Regions from separate parts of the Serratia liquefaciens ATCC 27592 genome, predicted to be linked through region 2. Evidence: predicted binding sites of a transcription regulator. Region 2 holds the regulator's gene; the other holds the start of a gene.

Region 1 (4,715 bases), 1.2 Mb from region 2:
ATAGTGAAGAAGTTATCCAGGGATTTCGACATTTTTTCTTTGTCGATCATTACCATGCCGGAGTGCATCCAGTAATTGACGTACGGGCCGTCGTGGGCGCAGCTCGACTGGGCAATTTCGTTCTCGTGGTGCGGGAACATCAGATCGGAACCGCCACCGTGGATATCAAAATGGGTGCCAAGCTGCTTGCAGTTCATGGCAGAACATTCAATGTGCCAACCCGGACGCCCTGCGCCCCAAGGCGACGCCCAGCTCGGTTCGCCCGGCTTGGACATCTTCCACAGCACGAAGTCCATCGGGTTGCGTTTCACGTCGTCGATTTCTACGCGCGCACCGGCCTGCAGCTGATCCAGATCCTGGCGTGACAGCAAACCGTATTGCGGATCGCTGTCGATGGAGAACATCACGTCGCCGTTGCTGGCCACATACGCGTGATCGCGATCGATCAGGCGCTGGGTGATCTCAATAATCTCGGCGATATGCTGGGTCGCACGCGGTTCAATGTCCGGTCGTTCGATCAGCAGAGAATCGAAGTCGGCGTGCATCTCCGCCAGCATGCGTGCGGTCAGTTGATCGCAGCTTTCGCCATTTTCAGTCGCGCGGCGGATAATTTTGTCGTCAACGTCGGTGACGTTACGCACATAGTTCAGCGAGTAGCCGAGATAGCGCAGATAACGTGCCACCACATCGAAAGCAACGAAGGTACGCCCATGTCCGATATGACACAGGTCATAGATGGTTACCCCGCACACGTACATGCCCACTTTACCGGCATGAATGGGTTTAAATTCCTCTTTTTGACGACTCAGGGTATTAAAAATCTTTAGCATCGGGACATTCCGTGGTGTGCGTGATAACAAAAATGATAACCAGGGTTAAGGTTGTTCACCCAGCAGCGTATTGAAACCCGAAGCCTGATCTAATGCAAGGTTAAGGCCGCGCTTTGCTGAGCTCAGAGGTGGAAAACGGTGATAAATCAGCGATTGCCACAGATGTTATAATATAACAAATTGCCATTTACCACAGCCTGAGCGCGGTTTAGCCGCTGCTGACTCATTACAGGAGATATGTTATAACGGCGGTCTGATAGTTCACTCGCTCCATGTGACATCTCACTTCATCTTGTTAGGACTAAAACTATGGTTACTTTCCACACTAATCACGGCGACATCGTTATCAACACCTTCGCGGACAAAGCACCGGTTACCGTTGAAAACTTCCTGAACTACTGCCGTGACGGTTTCTACAACAACACCATTTTCCACCGTGTTATCAATGGCTTCATGATTCAGGGCGGCGGTTTTGAGCCAGGTATGAGCCAGAAAGACACCAAAGCCACCATCAAGAACGAAGCCAACAACGGTCTGAAAAACACCATCGGTACCCTGGCAATGGCGCGTACCAACGATCCACACTCCGCGACCGCACAGTTCTTCATCAACGTTGCAGACAACGACTTCCTGAACTTCCGCGGCGAAAACGCCCAGGGTTGGGGCTACTGCGTATTTGCTGAAGTGGTTGAAGGCATGGACGTGGTTAACAAGATCAAAGCCGTGAAAACTGGCCGCAGCGGCATGCACCAGGACGTACCGGTAGAAGACGTGATCGTCACCAGCGTTACCGTCAGCGAGTAATCGCAGCTGAATGAACACGCTGTTCATTGCAGATCTGCATTTAAGCGCACAGGAACCGGCAATTACTGCCGGTTTTCTGCGTTTTTTGCGGCAAGATGCCATACACGCCGAAGCCCTGTACATACTCGGCGATCTGTTCGAAGCCTGGATCGGCGATGACGATCCCGAACCGCTGCATGCTGAAATCGCTGCGGCGCTGAAAACGCTGCAACAGGCAGGCGTGCCCTGCTACTTTATCCACGGCAACCGTGATTTTCTGGTGGGCAAGCGCTTTGCCCGTGCCAGCGGCATGCAACTGCTGCCGGAAGAAAAGGTGCTGGACCTGTATGGCCGCAAAATCCTGATCCTGCACGGTGACACGCTGTGTACCGACGATCGGGCCTACCAACAGTTCCGCCGAAAAGTACACAACCCACTGATTCAAAAATTGTTCCTGGCAATGCCTTTACGCTGGCGCCTTAAGATCGCCGCTAAAATGCGTGCCCGCAGCCGGCAAAGCAACCAATACAAATCGGACGCCATCATGGACGTCAACCCGCAGGCGGTTGAGCAAACCATGCTGAACCACCAGGTTCACTGGATGATCCATGGCCACACGCATCGTCCGGCCGTGCATGAGCTGACGCTGAGCAACGGTAAAGCTCACCGTTTAGTGCTGGGTGCCTGGCATGAAGAAGGCTCGATGATCAAAGTCAGCGCCGACGCCGTCGAACTGATCCAATTCCCTTTCTAAGCTTCTGACTTAACGCGCGGGTATAAAAATTCGCGCTTTTGACGATCAAAACCGGCGACGCAACCGTTTTCCTTGCCGTTCGCTCATGGTATGCTCTACGCCCTCATTCGGCCTCCCGCCGCAGGCAATCGGCCGTCGTTTGTACAATTACAGGAGCCTTACACCCATGGGAGCCAACGCCGCTTCAGCCACTCACGCTGAGGTTAAAATCGCAATTGTAATGGGATCGAAAAGTGACTGGGCCACCATGCAGTTTGCGGCCGAAGTCCTGACCTCACTCGACGTCCCGTTCCATGTCGAAGTCGTTTCCGCTCATCGCACGCCAGACAAGCTGTTCAGCTTTGCCGAACAGGCAAGCGCCAAGGGTATCGACGTGATCATTGCCGGTGCGGGCGGTGCTGCGCACCTGCCGGGTATGCTGGCGGCGAAAACCCTGGTGCCGGTGCTGGGTGTGCCGGTGCAAAGCGCTGCCTTGAGCGGCGTGGACAGCCTGTATTCCATCGTGCAAATGCCGCGCGGTATTCCGGTAGGCACCCTGGCGATCGGCAAGGCCGGCGCCGCCAATGCTGCACTGCTGGCAGCGCAAATTCTGGCGTTGCATGACGCTGAGTTGGCGCAACGCCTGGCCGATTGGCGTCAGGCGCAGACTGACGAGGTGCTGAATAACCCGGACCCGCGGGAGGAAGCATGAAGCCGGTTTGCGTACTGGGTAACGGTCAATTGGGGCGTATGCTGCGTCAGGCCGGTGAGCCGCTGGGGATCGCCGTCTATCCGGTTGGCCTCGACGCTGAGCCGGAAGCGGTACCTTATCAAAACAGCGTGATCACCGCCGAAATCGAGCGTTGGCCGGAAACCGCGCTGACGCGTGAGCTGGCGACCCACAACAGCTTCGTTAACCGCGATATTTTCCCCCGTCTGGCGGACCGCCTGACGCAAAAACAGTTACTCGATCAGCTCGGCCTGGCCACTGCCCCCTGGCAGTTGCTGACCGACGTCGCCGAGTGGCCGCAGGTTTTCGCGACCCTGGGCGAACTGGCTATCGTTAAACGTCGCGTCGGCGGTTACGACGGCCGGGGCCAGTGGCGCCTGCGCCCAGGTCAGGAAGCCGAACTGCCGGCCGATGCCTATGGCGAATGCATCGTCGAACAGGGGATTAACTTCTCCGGCGAGGTCTCATTGGTCGGCGCACGCGGACACGACGGTAAATCGGTGTTCTATCCGCTGACCCATAACCTGCATGAAGAAGGCATTCTGCGCACCAGCGTGGCGTTGCCGCAGCCCAATCCTGCGCTGCAACAGCAAGCTGAACAGATGCTGACGGCGATCCTTGATGAACTGAACTACGTCGGCGTCATGGCGATGGAGTGTTTTATCGTTGGCGATCGTCTGCTGATTAACGAACTGGCGCCTCGGGTCCACAACAGCGGCCACTGGACGCAAAACGGCGCGTCTATCAGCCAGTTCGAACTGCACCTGCGTGCCATTCTCGCCCTGCCGCTGCCGAAGCCGGTCGTGAGCACCCCGTCGGTGATGGTCAACCTGATCGGTACCGCGGTAAATCAGCAGTGGCTGGCGTTACCGCTGGTGCATCTGCACTGGTACGAGAAAGAGGTGCGCGAGGGCCGCAAGGTTGGGCATCTCAACCTGAACGATCCCGACGCCGGTGCGTTGCAACAGGCATTGCAGGCTTTGGCGCCGCTGTTACCGGCCGAATACCAAAGCGGTTTGGCCTGGGCGCAACAAAAGCTGGCTTAAGCGTTACGCCGCACTAAAAACAAAGGGTTCAGCAAGCTGAACCCTTTTTTACTGTCGATGAAAAACTATTGGCGGTAGCCCTGCGGGTTTTTACTTTGCCAGTTCCAGGTATCACGCATCATCAGATCAAGGCCGCGTTGCACTTGCCAGCCCAGCTCCTGTTTCGCCAGGCTGGCATCGGCCCAGAAGGCAGGCAGATCGCCCGCACGGCGCGGTAAAATCTGGTAGGGAATGGTTACCCCCGAGGCTTTCTCAAACGCCTGCACCATTTCCAACACCGAATACCCTACCCCCGAGCCCAAATTATAGGCTTTGAAACCGGCGATCTGTTTTAAGTGGTCCATCGCCGCCAGGTGACCCTGAGCAACATCCATCACGTGAATGTAATCACGCACGCCGGTGCCGTCTTTGGTCGGGTAATCGCCGCCGAACACGCTCAGGCTTTCACGCTGGCCAATAGCGACCTGCGCGATATACGGCAGCAGGTTATTGGGAATGCCGCTGGGATCTTCACCAATCAGCCCCGACTCATGGGCGCCTACCGGGTTGAAGTAGCGTAGCGCGATAATCGAAAATGTCGGTTCGGCCTTGGC
Region 2 (4,715 bases):
CGAACACGCGGTTAGCCTTGCCTTCGCGATAGCGGTCAATCACCAAGGCCTGCCAGGTAACGGCAGCGGAGCAAACCCCAATCGCCTGGATAAAGCGCAGCGACCAAAGTTGCACGGCATTTTGCACCCACAGCATGCCGAGGCAGCCGAGGGCAAACAGCGCCAGACCGATCAGCAACACCGGTTTACGGCCGAGGCGATCGGAAAGCGGGCCCCACAGCAGTTGTGCAAAGGCAAACCCGGCCAGGAAGATGCTCAGGCTGGCGCTGATTGCCCCGGCGGAAATCTGCAGATCTTGCTGCATCATGCCGAAGGCGGGCAGATACATATCGGTGGCCAGGTATCCCAGCATGCTCAGGCCGGCAAGGTAGAACATAAAACCAAAGGAATTTCGCATGGTATTTCTCGTTAATATTTTATTGTCGCAGGTTTTTAGCGCCGGCAAGTGTATCCGGCTGGATCTCTGCTTGTGAAACGGTAATATTTGCGAGGTGCTGTTAAAAAAATTGAAGGCAAAGCTATGTGGTCTGAATATTCCCTGGATGTCGTCGATGCGGTGGCCCGCACCGGCAGTTTCAGCGCCGCGGCGCACGAGCTGCATCGGGTACCGTCGGCGGTAAGTTATACGGTGAGGCAGTTGGAGCAATGGCTGGCGGTACCGCTGTTTGAGCGCCGTCATCGCGACGTGGAACTGACACCGGCTGGCGTGCTGTTTATTCAGGAAGCGCGTGGTGTCATCAAAAAAATGCTCGACACGCGCCGACAGTGCCAACAGGTCGCTAACGGCTGGCGGGGCCAATTGAAAATAGCGGTGGATATCATCGTTAAACCCCAACGCAGTCGCCAATTGGTGCTGGATTTTTACCGCCATTTCCCCGACGTCGAATTGCTGGTTCAGCCGGAGGTGTTTAATGGCGTATGGGATGCGCTGGTGGACGGTCGTGCCGATATGGCGATCGGCGCCACAAGGGCGGTGCCGGTGGGCGGCGGTTTCGCCTTTCGCGATATGGGAGATATGCGTTGGTTGTGCGTGGCCAGTCCGCATCACCCGCTGGCCGCGATAGAGGGGCTGTTGAACGACGATCAACTTCGGCCCTTTCCGTCGCTGTGCCTGGAAGATACCTCGCGCAACCTGCCCAAGCGCGTGACCTGGACGTTGGACAACCAGCGCCGCCTGGTGGTGCCGGACTGGGCTTCTGCGGTGGACTGCCTGTGTGCCGGGTTGTGCGTTGGCATGATGCCCGCGCATCAGGTATTGCCTTTGGTGCAGCGCGGGGAACTGGTGGCGCTACAGTTGCAACAGCCATTTCCCGCCAGTCCTTGTTGCCTGACCTGGCAGCAAAATACGCCGTCACCGGCTATGGCCTGGTTGCTGGATTATCTGGGAGACAGTGAAACCTTGAATCAGGAGTGGCTAAGCGAAGAATGACGCCGGAAACCGTGAGAGTTTCCGGCGCAGATAATTAGCGGCGGTAATCGATGAACGGGCCGTCAGCGACCGAACGGCGCTCAACCAGCTTGGGATGAACCTCAATCACCTGCGACTCTTCACGCTTGCTGATGATGCGATCCAGCAGCATGGTGAAGGCCATCTCGCCCAAACGCTCTTTGGGCTGATGAATGGTGGTCAGTGCCGGGGTGAAGTAGCGGGCGTTTCGTACGTTATCGTAGCCAATCACCGATATGTCTTGTGGTACGCGCAGGCCAAGTTCATCGGCGGCGCAGATCGCACCCATGGCCATGATATCGCCACCGCAGAAGACTGCGGTAGGACGTTGTTTCTGCGACAGTATCTGATGCATGGCCTTGTAACCAGATTCCGGCTCAAAGTCGCCCTGAACAATCCACTCTTCACGCACGTCGATATTGGCTTCTTCCATGGCTTTTAAAAAGCCCTGATGGCGGCCGCCGCCGGTATTACGCGCCAGTTGGCCCGGAATGGCCCCGATATCGCGGTGGCCGCGTTCAATCAGGTAGCGCCCGGCCAGATAGCCGCCTTCGAAGGCGTTATCGATAATGGTGTCGGTAAAGTCACCGCGTGCGGCGCCCCAATCCATGACGACCATCGGGATATTGCGATAATCTTCCAGCATGCCCAGCAGTTGGTCCGGGTATTCCGAACACATGACTAACAGGCCATCGACGCGCTTTTGCGCCAACATCGCCAGATAGGCGCGTTGTTTGTCCAGATTGTTATGTGAGTTGCACAGGATCAGCGTATAGCCTTTGCTGTAGCAGCTGTTTTCCACCGCCTCGATCACTTCGGCAAAGTAGGGTGCTTCGCTCGATGTGGCCAGCAGACCAATAGATTTGGTGTGATTGACCTTGAGGCTGCGCGCCACGGCGCTGGGTGAATAGTGCAGCTCTTTGATCGCGGCGCCAACGGCCGCTTTTGTTTCTTCGGCGACGAAACGAGTCTTATTGATGACGTGCGAAACGGTGGTGGTGGAAACGCCAGCGCGTTTGGCCACATCTTTAATCGTTGCCATGTAAAGAATGACTCCTGAACTCACATGTTGCAGTATGTAAGTGTGATGTTAATCGTTTGCCTGCGTAGATCCTTCTCCAAAGAAGCGAAAACTGAGTTTTTAGTGTGTTGAAGTCGTCAGCGCTTGGTCAGGAGGGGCATTTTGCCGGTACACAGTTGTGAACTGCGAATTTTGTCCCATATTGAGCAAAAGGGGAAGAGGTAATCGGTATTATAAACTGGGAAATGATAACAAGATTTTATCGGCCAACTGTGGGAAAATGGTTTAACACATTAATTGTGTGCCTTTTACCCTTGGGAAACCCAATCTGAAAAGGAGTTGTAATGGATACCGATTTGAAAATGTCACTGTTCACCACCCTGGGTGCGCTGGCTGTGATTATCGCTTTTAGCTTCACCGCAGCATTGAACTGATACTCTTCAGTCAACCAGGCGCAGTTCGCTACGCCTGGTTGTATTTTCCCCGCGTTACGCCAGATTTTCCTCCACAAATGCCCAGTTAACCAGCGCCCAGAAGTTTTCCAGGTAGGCCGGTCGTGCGTTGCGATAATCGATGTAGTAGGCGTGTTCCCAAACGTCGACGGTCAGCAACGGTTTGTCTTCACCAGTCAACGGCGTGGCCGCATTCGACGTATTAACAATCGCCAGCGAGCCATCCGGCTTTTTCACTAACCAGGTCCAGCCTGCGCCAAAGTTTTTCACCGCGGCGTCGCTGAATTGTTCCCGGAAGGCGGTAAAAGAACCAAAAGCCTGGTTGATCGCGGCAGCCAATTTGCCCTGAGGTTCCCCACCGCCCTGAGGTGACAGGCAGTGCCAATAGAAGGTGTGATTCCATACCTGAGCTGCATTGTTGAAGATGCCGCCGCTGGAAGCCTTGATGATTGCTTCAAGGGATAATCCTTCAAACTCGCTGCCTTTCAGCAAATTGTTCAGGTTGACCACATAGGCGTTGTGATGCTTGCCATAGTGGTATTCCAGGGTTTCTGCCGAAATGTGCGGTTCGAGGGCATTTTTTTCATAAGGTAGTGCGGGCAGTTCAAACGACATTGCTTCCTCCTTGTACAGTGTCAACTCGCCGCTAAAGCAACGGACCTTAAATTGACCTGTTTTTATTGTGGGTATTTAGCTTAGCAATTTTCGCGATGAAATACAGTGGGGGCTGGCTAAAGGATTGGGTGCTTTAGGGACAGTAGGAAAATCAGTCAGGGGAGAGCGGCTGGGCAAGCCAGCCGCCAAAGAAATTATCGAATGGTTTTCGGTGTTACTACACGGCGGGCGCCGATGTAATGGTTTTGCCAGTAGTCATTGTCGAGTTGGCTGATCCGAATTTCTTCACCGGTACGCGGTGACTGAATAAATTTGCCGTTGCCCAGATAAACGCCAACATGGTCTGCCACGCCGCGGTTATTAATGCGGAAGAACACCAGGTCACCGCTTTCCAGTTCGCTTCTCTTGATCGGCGCGGCGTCTCGCAGGTGATACATTTCGTTGGCGGTGCGCGGCATTTTTATTTTCACCACGTCTTTATACGCGTAGTAAATCAGGCCGCTGCAGTCGAAACCGGTTCTTGGTGAAGTACCGCCCCAGCGGTAAGGCTTGCCCATTTGGTCCATCAGTTTGGCCATCGCGGTTTGCTTGGCGTGCTGATAGCGTTTTTTGTGCGCTGGAGTCAGCTTCAACGGTTTATCATCACGCACCAGTTTTGCGGTGGCCATCCCGGCTTCGCGGTGGCGACCATAGCCTTTTTTGTAACCCTTTTTCGGCGGGGTAACTTTGATTTTGGCTATTTTCTGAGTTTTGCCTTTCGATTTGGCGCTGACGATCTTTTTAGCGGTTTTTTCCGTTTTGGCTTTGGAAACCTTGGCGGTTTTCTGCGGGGTGGTGGTTTTTGCTTTTTTGCTGGCTTTTACCGCTTTCTTTTTCTTGCGGTCATCTGGCCGGGCTTCGTTGACATGGCTTTTGCGTTGCTCGGCGGCAATACGCGCCTGTGGCGCAGCATGCGCCAGATTGAAGAATAGCTGTGTAAACAACAGCACAAAAAGCGTAAGAATTAAACGCATGTCGACGTTACCAACCTTGGCCCCGGAACAGATATCGAAAGAAGGACAGTATTCCCGAATTTCGCCATATAAAACAGCGAAGAACTCATAAATGATAATCCATATTGTGAGAAAACGTTAATGGCATTTTTTTTGCTGAAAAATCAATCCGTTGATGTATAAAAAAG

Evidence for each region. The regulator PurR, encoded in region 2, represses purine synthesis genes. The targets are predictions, from matches to a motif close to CANGCAAACGTTTGCNTG.
Region 1: a site for PurR is predicted at 2,424-2,441, ahead of purE (5-(carboxyamino)imidazole ribonucleotide mutase). Genes of this name have one in related genera too.

Annotation. Positions count from the first base shown of each region.
Region 1 is NC_021741.1:1,096,117-1,100,831, reverse strand. Features, by position in the region: gene cysS (cysteine--tRNA ligase) at 1-830, opposite strand, end outside; gene ppiB (peptidylprolyl isomerase B) at 1,140-1,634, shown strand; gene lpxH (UDP-2,3-diacylglucosamine diphosphatase) at 1,645-2,367, shown strand; gene purE (5-(carboxyamino)imidazole ribonucleotide mutase) at 2,534-3,058, shown strand; gene purK (5-(carboxyamino)imidazole ribonucleotide synthase) at 3,055-4,122, shown strand; gene galE (UDP-glucose 4-epimerase GalE) at 4,188-4,715, opposite strand, start outside.
Region 2 is NC_021741.1:2,279,057-2,283,771, forward strand. Features, by position in the region: gene punC (purine nucleoside transporter PunC) at 1-397, opposite strand, end outside; gene punR (DNA-binding transcriptional activator PunR) at 521-1,429, shown strand; gene purR (HTH-type transcriptional repressor PurR) at 1,464-2,489, opposite strand; gene cydH (cytochrome bd-I oxidase subunit CydH) at 2,813-2,902, shown strand; gene sodB (superoxide dismutase [Fe]) at 2,957-3,535, opposite strand; gene M495_RS10735 (C40 family peptidase) at 3,730-4,548, opposite strand.